2 regions of the Streptomyces sp. NPDC005962 genome follow, and region 2 is predicted to be linked to the other one. Evidence: predicted binding sites of a transcription regulator. Region 2 holds the regulator's gene; the other holds the start of a gene.
The links. Region 2 encodes HrcA, which represses chaperone genes, less so after heat shock. Its sites were predicted from a motif close to TTNGCACTCNGNNNNNCNGAGTGCNAA; they were not measured.
Positions count from the first base shown of each region.

Region 1 (4,954 bases), on a different contig from region 2:
GGCGGTGAGCTGGTCGGCATCGAGGGCACGTACGACGACGTCAACCGCTTCTGCAGCGAGCTGATCGGCGACCCCGTGGGCGAGGGCTGGGGCTTCGTCAACGTCAACCTGCGGCCGTACTACGGCGAGGGTTCCAAGACCCTGGCGTACGAGATCTGCGAGCAGCTCGGCTGGCGGCTGCCGGACCAGATCGTCATCCCGATCGCCTCCGGCTCCCAGCTCACCAAGATCGACAAGGGGCTCAAGGAGCTGATCAAGCTCGGTCTGGTCGAGGACAAGCCCTACAAGATCTTCGGCGCCCAGGCCGAGGGCTGCTCCCCGGTCTCCACCGCCTTCAAGGCGGGCCACGACGTGGTGCGCCCGCAGAAGCCGAAGACCATCGCCAAGTCGCTGGCCATCGGCAACCCGGCGGACGGCCCGTACGTCCTCGACATCGCGCGCCGCACCGGCGGCGCGGTGGAGGACGTCACCGACGAGCAGGTGGTCGACGCGATCAAGCTGCTCGCCCGCACCGAGGGGATCTTCGCGGAGACCGCGGGCGGCGTGACCGTCGGCGTGACCAAGAAGCTCATCGAGGACGGACTGCTCGACCCGTCCCTGACGACCGTCGTCCTCAACACCGGCGACGGCCTCAAGACCCTCGACGCGGTGGCCCCCACCACGGGCCCCTCCGCCATCATCCGCCCCACCCTTGACTCGTTCCGAGAGGCAGGCCTCGCATGAGCGTCAACGTCCGAATCCCGACCATCCTGCGTACCTACACCGGCGGCCAGGCCGAGGTCAGTGCCGAGGGCGCGACCCTCGCCGAGGTTCTGGCGGACCTGGAGAAGAACCACACGGGCATCGCGGCCCGCGTCCTGGACGACACCGGCAAGCTGCGCCGCTTCGTGAACGTCTACGTCAACGACGACGACGTGCGGTTCTCCGAGGGCCTGGGCACGGCCACGCCGGACGGCGCCGGGGTGTCGATCATCCCCGCGGTCGCGGGTGGCTGACCCTGCCGTTGCGCGTGGCTGACCCCGCCGTCGCGGCTGGTTGCTGACGCCCCATCACCCCGCTCACCTGAGGAAATCGCCCCGTCCGGGAACAAGCGGACGGGGCGATTCCGTGTGTGGAATCGCGATAGAGTTGGCCCCGCTTCCCCAACGGGCCCGAGTTCACTCCTCCGCCCCGGCACCGGAACCGCATATGAGAACTCGTCAACTTGTGCGCAAAGTGTGTGCGCGATTTGTCGGGTTGGTACCCTCTGCCCCGCCGGACTTGCCCGAAATTCACGGTACTTCTCCACTTTTTACCGATCGGCCGTGCCCAGAATTCTCGTCCAATTGACCTGTTGCAGAGGGCGTTGGGACGGATACATTCAGCGGCGGTCGACGCGTTCCGGCGCACACCTCCCTCGACTCGGGGGGTGAGGTCTGACCCGGGTCCGCGGAGTGCGGTCCTGCGCAAGGGCCAGCAATAGGGGAGTTAGGAATGGCTCAGGGCACCGTCAAGTGGTTCAACGCGGAGAAGGGGTACGGCTTCATCGCGGTCGACGGTGGTGCGGATGTGTTCGTCCACTACAGTGCGATCCAGATGGACGGTTACCGCACCCTCGAGGAAGGCCAGCGGGTCGAGTTCGAGATCTCGCAGGGCCAGAAGGGCCCGCAGGCGGACATGGTCCGCGTGGCCGTAGGCTGACGCGCCGAACGCGAGGCAGCTGACTGAAACGCCGGAGGGCCCGTACCCCGTGAGGGGGCGGGCCCTCTGGCATGTCCCGGGGCCGCCGAGCCTCTTCCGGGGCCCCTCCGCCGCTCCTCCTCCGCCTCCCCGCCGCCTCTCTTGACGCCCGTCGGGCGCTTGCACTCTCATGGGGCGAGTGCTAATTATTGCGTTAGCACTCTGAAGGTGAGAGTGACAGAAGGATCGGGTCGGTGAGGCAAGCCGACGCCGCGCGGGGCAAGGAACCGCACGGTAGGCAGGCCGTCCGTCGCGGGCGCCAGGCGCGGTCCGGAGCAATCCACCCCGTCTTGGGAGGACCACTTCACATGGCCAAGATCATCGCGTTCGACGAGGAGGCGCGGCGCGGCCTCGAGCGCGGGATGAACCAGCTCGCCGACGCCGTCAAGGTCACCCTCGGCCCCAAGGGCCGTAACGTCGTCCTCGAGAAGAAGTGGGGCGCCCCCACGATCACCAACGATGGTGTTTCCATCGCCAAGGAGATCGAACTCGAGGACCCGTACGAGAAGATCGGCGCCGAGCTGGTCAAGGAGGTCGCGAAGAAGACGGACGACGTCGCCGGTGACGGCACGACGACCGCGACCGTCCTCGCCCAGGCGCTGGTCAAGGAGGGCCTGCGGAACGTTGCCGCGGGCGCCAACCCGATGGCCCTCAAGCGCGGCATCGAGAAGGCCGTCGAGGCCGTCTCCGCCCAGCTCCTTGAGCAGGCCAAGGATGTGGAGACCAAGGAGCAGATCGCCTCCACCGCCTCCATCTCCGCCGCCGACAGCCAGATCGGCGAGCTCATCGCCGAGGCGATGGACAAGGTCGGCAAGGAAGGCGTCATCACCGTCGAGGAGTCGCAGACCTTCGGGCTCGAGCTTGAGCTCACCGAGGGCATGCGCTTCGACAAGGGCTACATCTCCCCGTACTTCGCGACGGACATGGAGCGCATGGAGTCGTCGCTCGACGACCCGTACATCCTGATCGTCAACTCGAAGATCACCAGCGTGAAGGACCTCCTCCCGCTGCTCGAGAAGGTCATGCAGTCCGGCAAGCCGCTGCTGATCATCGCCGAGGACATCGAGGGCGAGGCGCTGGCGACCCTGGTCGTCAACAAGATCCGTGGCACCTTCAAGTCCGTGGCCGTCAAGGCTCCGGGCTTCGGTGACCGCCGCAAGGCCATGCTCGGCGACATCGCCATCCTCACCGGTGGCACCGTCATCTCCGAGGAGGTCGGCCTCAAGCTGGAGAACGCGGGTCTCGACCTGCTCGGTCGCGCTCGCAAGGTCACCGTCACCAAGGACGAGACCACGATCGTGGACGGCGCGGGCGACACCGACCAGGTGCAGGGCCGCGTCAACCAGATCCGCGCCGAGATCGAGAACTCGGACTCGGACTACGACCGCGAGAAGCTCCAGGAGCGCCTGGCGAAGCTCGCGGGCGGCGTGGCCGTCATCAAGGCCGGTGCCGCGACCGAGGTCGAGCTCAAGGAGCGCAAGCACCGCATCGAGGACGCGGTGCGCAACGCCAAGGCCGCCGTCGAGGAGGGCATCGTCGCCGGTGGTGGCGTGGCCCTGCTCCAGACCGTCTCGGTCTTCGAGAAGCTGGAGCTCGAGGGTGACGAGGCCACCGGTGCCCAGGCCGTGCGCCTGGCCCTGGAGGCCCCGCTGAAGCAGATCGCCATCAACGCCGGCCTCGAGGGCGGCGTCGTGGTGGAGAAGGTGCGCAACCTGACTCCGGGTCACGGCCTCAACGCCGCGACCGGCGAGTACATCGACCTGATCGCCGAGGGCATCATCGACCCGGCCAAGGTCACGCGCTCCGCGCTGCAGAACGCCGCGTCGATCGCCGCGCTGTTCCTCACCACCGAGGCCGTCATCGCCGACAAGCCCGAGAAGTCCGCTCCGGCGGGCGCCCCGGGCGGCATGCCGGGCGGTGACATGGACTTCTGATCGGCTTCGGCGCCCCGCGCGCCGGTCGGTCGTACCGTCCAGTGACGACGGCGGGGCGGCACCCTTTCTCCGAGGGGTGCCGCCCCGCCGCCGTTTTTTGGGCTTTTAAGGGCTACGGATTGGCCGCTTCGAGGGCGGCCCGCAGATGGCCGTTCGCCTCGCCGAGCAGCTTCCCGGCGGTGGGCGCGTCCACGCCGCCGAGGATCGTGAGGATGGCGTTCTTGGCCTCCCAGTCGGTGGCCGTCAGCGCGCTCTCGATCTGCTCGTCCGTGGCGCCGGTGGCCAGCGCGACGATGCGGCGGGTGCGCGCCTGGAGCTTCTCGTTCGAGGCACGCACGTCGACCATCAGATTCCCGTAGGTCTTGCCCAGCCGGATCATGGTGATGGTCGAGACCATGTTGAGCACGAGCTTCTGCGCCGTGCCCGCCTTGAGCCGGGTCGACCCGGTCAGCAGCTCCGGTCCGACGACGACCTCGATGCCGTGGTCGGCGGCCGCGGCGAGCGCCGAGCCCGCGTTGCACGACAGCCCCACGGTGAGCGCCCCCCGGCGGCGGGCGTGCTCGACGGCGCCCACGGCGTACGGGGTGCGGCCGGAGGCCGAGACGCCCACGACCGCGTCGTCCGGGCCGATCCCGATCCGGTCCAGGTCCTCGGCGGCCAGCTCCGCGCTGTCCTCCGCCCCCTCCACGGACGACACCACGGCGTCCGCCCCGCCCGCGATCATGCCGACGACCCGGTCCGGCCGGGTGTTGAAGGTGGGCGGGCACTCGCTCGCGTCGAGCACCCCGAGCCGCCCGGCGGTGCCCGCGCCCGCGTAGACCAGCCGCCCGCCGCCCGCCATACGCGCGGCGATACCGTCGATGGCGGCGGCGATCCGGGGCAGCTGGGCGGCGACGGCGGCGGGGACCCCGGCGTCCTCGGCGTTCATGATGCGGGCGATCTCGACGGTGCCGAGCCGGTCGATCTCGGCGAGCTCGGGGCGGAACGCCTCGGTGGTGAGGGTCTCCAGCTGGGCGCGGAGCTGGTGCTGCTGCTTCTGCTGTTGCTGATCGGCGGCGGAAGTCATGGCGAAGCGGCTCTTTCCTGCGTAAGCGTGACGGTGGGGGAGGGCGGTGCGGGTCCCGCGGCGTGCTTCGGCTCAGCGGTGGCTCGGCTCAGCGGTGGCGGGGGCGGGGATCGTGCCGGTGCGCGAGGGCCTCGTACGAGGCGGACAGGGCGGGCGCCGCACTCTCGTACGTGCGCTGCGCCACGCCTATGAACAGGCAGTCCACCACCAGCAGCTGGCTGGTGCGGCTGGACAT
Region 1 covers NZ_JBEXVE010000001.1:387,821-392,774, forward strand. Annotated here, with positions in the region: gene thrC (threonine synthase) at 1-723, shown strand, start outside; gene ABZ370_RS01890 (MoaD/ThiS family protein) at 720-995, shown strand; gene ABZ370_RS01895 (cold-shock protein) at 1,474-1,680, shown strand; gene groL (chaperonin GroEL) at 2,028-3,653, shown strand; gene murQ (N-acetylmuramic acid 6-phosphate etherase) at 3,766-4,719, opposite strand; gene ABZ370_RS01910 (MurR/RpiR family transcriptional regulator) at 4,808-4,954, opposite strand, start outside.
Region 1: a site for HrcA is predicted at 1,839-1,865, ahead of groL (chaperonin GroEL). Genes of this name have one in related genera too.

Region 2 (4,954 bases):
GCGCGGGCCCGGACCATGTGTCGGCGTACGCGCTGATCGTCGAGGAGGGCACCCAGCTGGCGCGGCGCATCCGGCGCGGCGAGGTGCCGATGACCGACGACGACGCCCACGCGGACCGCTATCTGATCGCCGAGGAGATGCTGACGGCGGCCGGGTTCGACTGGTACGAGGTCTCCAACTGGGCCACCTCGCCCCAGGGCCGGTGCCGCCACAACGAGCTGTACTGGCGCGGCGCCGACTGGTGGGGCGCGGGCCCCGGCGCGCACAGCCACGTCGGCGGGGTGCGGTGGTGGAACGTCAAGCACCCCGGCGCGTACGCCCAGGCGCTCAGCGAGGGCCGTTCACCGGGCGCCGGGCGGGAGCTGCTGTCCGACGAGGAGCGCCGGGTCGAGCGCATCCTGCTGGAGCTGAGGCTGTCCGAGGGGTGCCCGCTGGAGCTGCTGCGCCCGGCCGGAGCGGCGGCCGCGGCGCGGGCTCTGGAGGACGGCCTGCTGGAGCCGCAGCCGTACGCGCAGGGGCGGGCCGTGCTCACGCTCAGGGGCCGCCTGCTGGCCGACGCGGTGGTGCGGGACCTGGTGGACTGAAGCCGCCGTCAGGGCGCCGAAGACGTCAGGGCGCCGTGACGAAATCGATCAGTTCCTCGACCCTGCCCAGCAGCTCCGGCCGCACGTCCTTGTAGGAGTGGACCGCGGACAGGATGCGCTGCCACGCCGCGCCCGTGTTCTCCGGCCAGCCCAGCGCACGGCAGACGCCCGTCTTCCAGTCCTGGCCGCGCGGCACCGTCGGCCAGGCGGGAATGCCGAGCGAGGACGGTTTCACGGCCTCCCACACGTCGATGAAGGGGTGCCCGACGACCAGCACGTTCTCGTCGGTGATCTGCTCGGCGATACGGGACTCCTTGGACCCGGCCACCAGATGGTCCACCAGGACGCCGAGCCGGGCGTCCGGGCCGGGGGAGAAGTCGCGGACGATGGCGGGGAGGTCGTCGACGCCCGCCAGGTACTCCACGACGACGCCCTCGATGCGCAGGTCGTCGCCCCAGACCCGCTCCACCAGCTCCGCGTCGTGGCGGCCCTCCACGTAGATGCGCCCGGCGCGGGCGACCCGCGCGCGGGCGCCCGGTACGGCGACCGAGCCGGAGGCCGTGCGCTGCGGCGCGCCGGTGGTCGTCGCGCGCGGGCGTACGAGGGTGACGACGCGGCCCTCCAGGAGGAAGCCGCGCGGCTCCATGGGGAAGACGCGATGTTTGCCGAAGCGGTCCTCCAGAGTGACCGTCGGCCCCTGCGCGGTCTTCTCACAGCGGATCACGGCACCACAGAACCCGGTGGTGACCTCCTCGACCACGAGATCCGGGTCCGCCGGGACCTCGGGGGCGGGCTGCTGCCGCTTCCAGGGCGGGGTCAGATCCTCGTCGTACTGTCGGCTGTGCATCCGGATGACGATAGCGCGGCGGCTTAACGGGACACGCCGAAGCGGGCGGCCAGTTCGTCGCGTTGGTCACGTACGAAGGCCGCGTCCACGACCGACCCATGGCCGGGTACGTACCGCGCGTCCTCGCCGCCGAGGGCGAGCAGCCGGTCCAGGGCGGCGGGCCAGTGGGAGGGGATCGCGTCGGGTCCGGCCTGGGGCGGGCCGGACTCTTCCACCAGATCTCCGCAGAAGACCACCTCCGGCTGGCCGGGAACCCGGCCCGGGACCAGAACGGCCAGGTCATGGGCGGTGTGTCCGGGGCCTGCGTTCGCCAGCAGCACAGGCCGGTCGCCCAGGTCGAGGGTGATCTCCCCGGAGACCGCGTGATGGGGCGGTACGAGGTGGTCGGCGGCCTCGGCGGCCGCCCCCGGGGGCACTCCGTGCCGTACCGCGTCCTCGCGCAGCGCGTCCCGGCCGCGGCGCAGCGGACCGTCCAGACCGGTCGCCCCGTACACCTCGCAGCCCGCGAAGGCGGCCGTCCCCAGGACATGGTCGAAGTGCGGATGGGTGAGCGCGATCCGGGTCGGCCGCCGGCCGGTCAGCCGGGTGATCTCGGCACGTAGCGCCGCGCCCTCGCGCAGCGTCGAGCCGGTGTCCACCACGAGGACGTCCTTACGGCCGATGATCACGCCGACCGTGCAGTCCCAGTCGGGCAGCCTGCGGCGGGCGATATCGGGACCGAGCTGTTCCCACCCGGCCTCTTCCCAACACGTCTTCATACCGAGACGCTAGCTTCAACAGCGATAGCGTGACGTGTGGCCGGGGCGCCGGCGGGGGGCGGCTCTTGCCGTGGCCACCGCACCCCGCCGTACACTGGCTGAGGGGTTCTGGCACTCGCGACCATTGAGTGCCAGAGGGACGACCTGATGACACGGCTGGACTGGAGGTGCGCGGGGTGCTCAGCGAACGCAGACTCGAAGTGCTGCGTGCCATTGTCCAGGACTACGTGGGCACCGAGGAGCCGGTCGGCTCCAAGGCGCTCACCGAGCGGCACCGGCTGGGAGTCTCCCCGGCCACGGTGCGCAACGACATGGCCGTGCTGGAGGACGAGGGCTTCATCGCCCAGCCGCACACCAGCGCCGGGCGCATCCCCACGGACAAGGGCTACCGGCTCTTCGTGGACAGGCTGGCCGGAGTGAAGCCGCTGTCCGCTCCGGAGCGGCGGGCCATCCAGAACTTCCTGGACAGCGCCGTCGACCTCGACGACGTGGTGGGGCGCACCGTCCGCCTGCTGGCGCAGCTGACCCGGCAGGTCGCGGTGGTGCAGTATCCGTCACTGACCCGTTCGACGGTGCGGCATGTGGAGCTGCTGCCGCTGGCCCCGGCCCGGGTGATGCTGGTGCTGATCACCGACACCGGGCGGGTCGAGCAGCGCGTGGTGGACTGCCCGGCTCCGATCAGCGACGACTCGCTGGCGGATCTGCGGGCCCGGCTCAACAGCCGGGTCGTGGGGCGCCGGTTCGCGGATGTGCCGCAATTGGTGCAGGATCTTCCGGAGTCCTTCGAGCAGGAGGACCGGGGGACGGTCTCGACCGTGCTGGCGACCTTGCTCGAAACGCTTGTCGAGGAGACCGAAGAGCGGCTGATGATCGGCGGCACCTCGAACCTCACGCGTTTCGTGCATGATTTCCCCCTGACGATCCGGCCCGTGCTGGAGGCACTTGAGGAGCAGGTCGTCCTCCTCAAGCTGCTCGGCGAGCAAGACTCGGGTATGACCGTGCGCATCGGGCATGAGAATGCTCACGAGGGGCTCAATTCCACCTCGGTCGTGGCGGTCGGCTACGGTTCGGGCGACGAAGCCGTCGCCAAACTCGGCGTGGTCGGACCGACCCGCATGGACTACCCCGGAACGATGGGAGCGGTACGCGCAGTGGCACGTTACGTCGGACAGATCCTGGCGGAGTCGTAAGTGGCGACGGACTACTACGCAGTCCTGGGCGTGCAGCGCGATGCCTCGCAGGACGAGATCAAGAAGGCATTCCGTCGGCTCGCACGCGAGCTGCACCCGGACGTCAACCCTGATCCGAAGACCCAGGAGCGGTTCAAGGAGATCAACGCCGCTTACGAGGTTCTCTCGGACCCGCAGAAGAAGCAGGTCTACGACCTGGGCGGGGACCCGTCGGGGTCGGCCGCGGGCGGCGGCGCCGGTGGCTTCGGCGCGGGCTTCGGCAACTTCTCCGACATCATGGACGCGTTCTTCGGCACCGCCTCGCAGCGCGGCCCGCGGTCCCGGACCCGGCGCGGCCAGGACGCCATGATCCGTCTCGACGTGGAGCTGAGCGAGGCCGCGTTCGGGACGACCAAGGACATCCAGGTCGACACCGCGGTCGTCTGCACGACCTGTAGCGGTGAGGGCGCGGCGCCGGGTACCTCGGCGCAGACCTGTGACATGTGCCGCGGCCGCGGTGAGGTCTCGCAGGTGACGCGGTCCTTCCTCGGCCAGGTCATGACCTCGCGGCCCTGCCCGCAGTGCCAGGGCTTCGGCACCGTGGTGCCGACCCCGTGCCCGGAGTGCGCGGGCGACGGGCGGATTCGTTCGCGGCGCACGCTGACCGTGAAGATCCCGGCCGGTGTGGACAACGGCACCCGCATCCAGCTCGCGGGCGAGGGCGAGGTCGGCCCGGGCGGCGGCCCGGCGGGCGATCTGTACGTGGAGATCCACGAGGTCCCGCACCCCGTCTTCCAGCGGCGCGGCGACGACCTGCACTGCACGGTGACCATCCCGATGACGGCGGCGTCGCTCGGCACCAAGGTGCCGCTGGAGACGCTGGACGGCCTGGAGGAGGTCGACATCCGGCCCGGCACCCAGTCCGGTCAGTCGGTCCCGCTGCACCAGCGCGGCGTCACCCATCTGCGCGGCGGTGGCCGGGGCGATCTGATCGTGCACGTCGAGGTGCTGACCCCGACCAAGCTCGACCCGGAGCAGGAGGAGCTGCTGCGGCGGCTGTCCAAGCTGCGCGGTGAGGAGCGGCCGACAGGGGAGTTCAAGCCCGGCCAGCAGGGGCTGTTCTCGCGCCTCAAGGACGCGTTCAACGGACGGTAGGCGCCCGGCCGGGGGTCCGGGGGTTGGCCCCCGGGGATGGCAGCCAACGGACGGTAGGCGCCCGGCCGCGAAGGCCTGGGGCGCACGCTGATCCGGCTTTCGGCGCACGTTGATCCGGTGGCGGATCACCGCGGAGGACATGGCACCATGTGCCCATGTCCTCCGCGCTGACCGATCTCGCTCGGTACCCGATCGTGCAGGCTCCGATGGCGGGCGGGGCCTCCTGCCCGCAGCTCGCCGCCGCTGTCATCGAGGCCGGGGGCCTCGGCTTCCTCGCCGCCGGTTACAAGACGCCGGAGGCGATGTACGAGGAGATCAAGCAGCTGCGCGGGCTGACCGGCCGCCCCTTCGGCGTGAACCTGTTCATGCCGCAGCCGCCCAGCGACCCGGCCGCCGTCGCGGTCTACGCCGACCGCGTCGCGGGCGAGGCGTCCCGCTACC
Region 2 covers NZ_JBEXVE010000003.1:299,141-304,094, forward strand. Annotated here, with positions in the region: gene hemW (radical SAM family heme chaperone HemW) at 1-584, shown strand, start outside; gene ABZ370_RS07500 (DUF3097 domain-containing protein) at 610-1,431, opposite strand; gene ABZ370_RS07505 (MBL fold metallo-hydrolase) at 1,455-2,189, opposite strand; gene hrcA (heat-inducible transcriptional repressor HrcA) at 2,366-3,379, shown strand; gene dnaJ (molecular chaperone DnaJ) at 3,380-4,513, shown strand; gene ABZ370_RS07520 (nitronate monooxygenase) at 4,669-4,954, shown strand, end outside.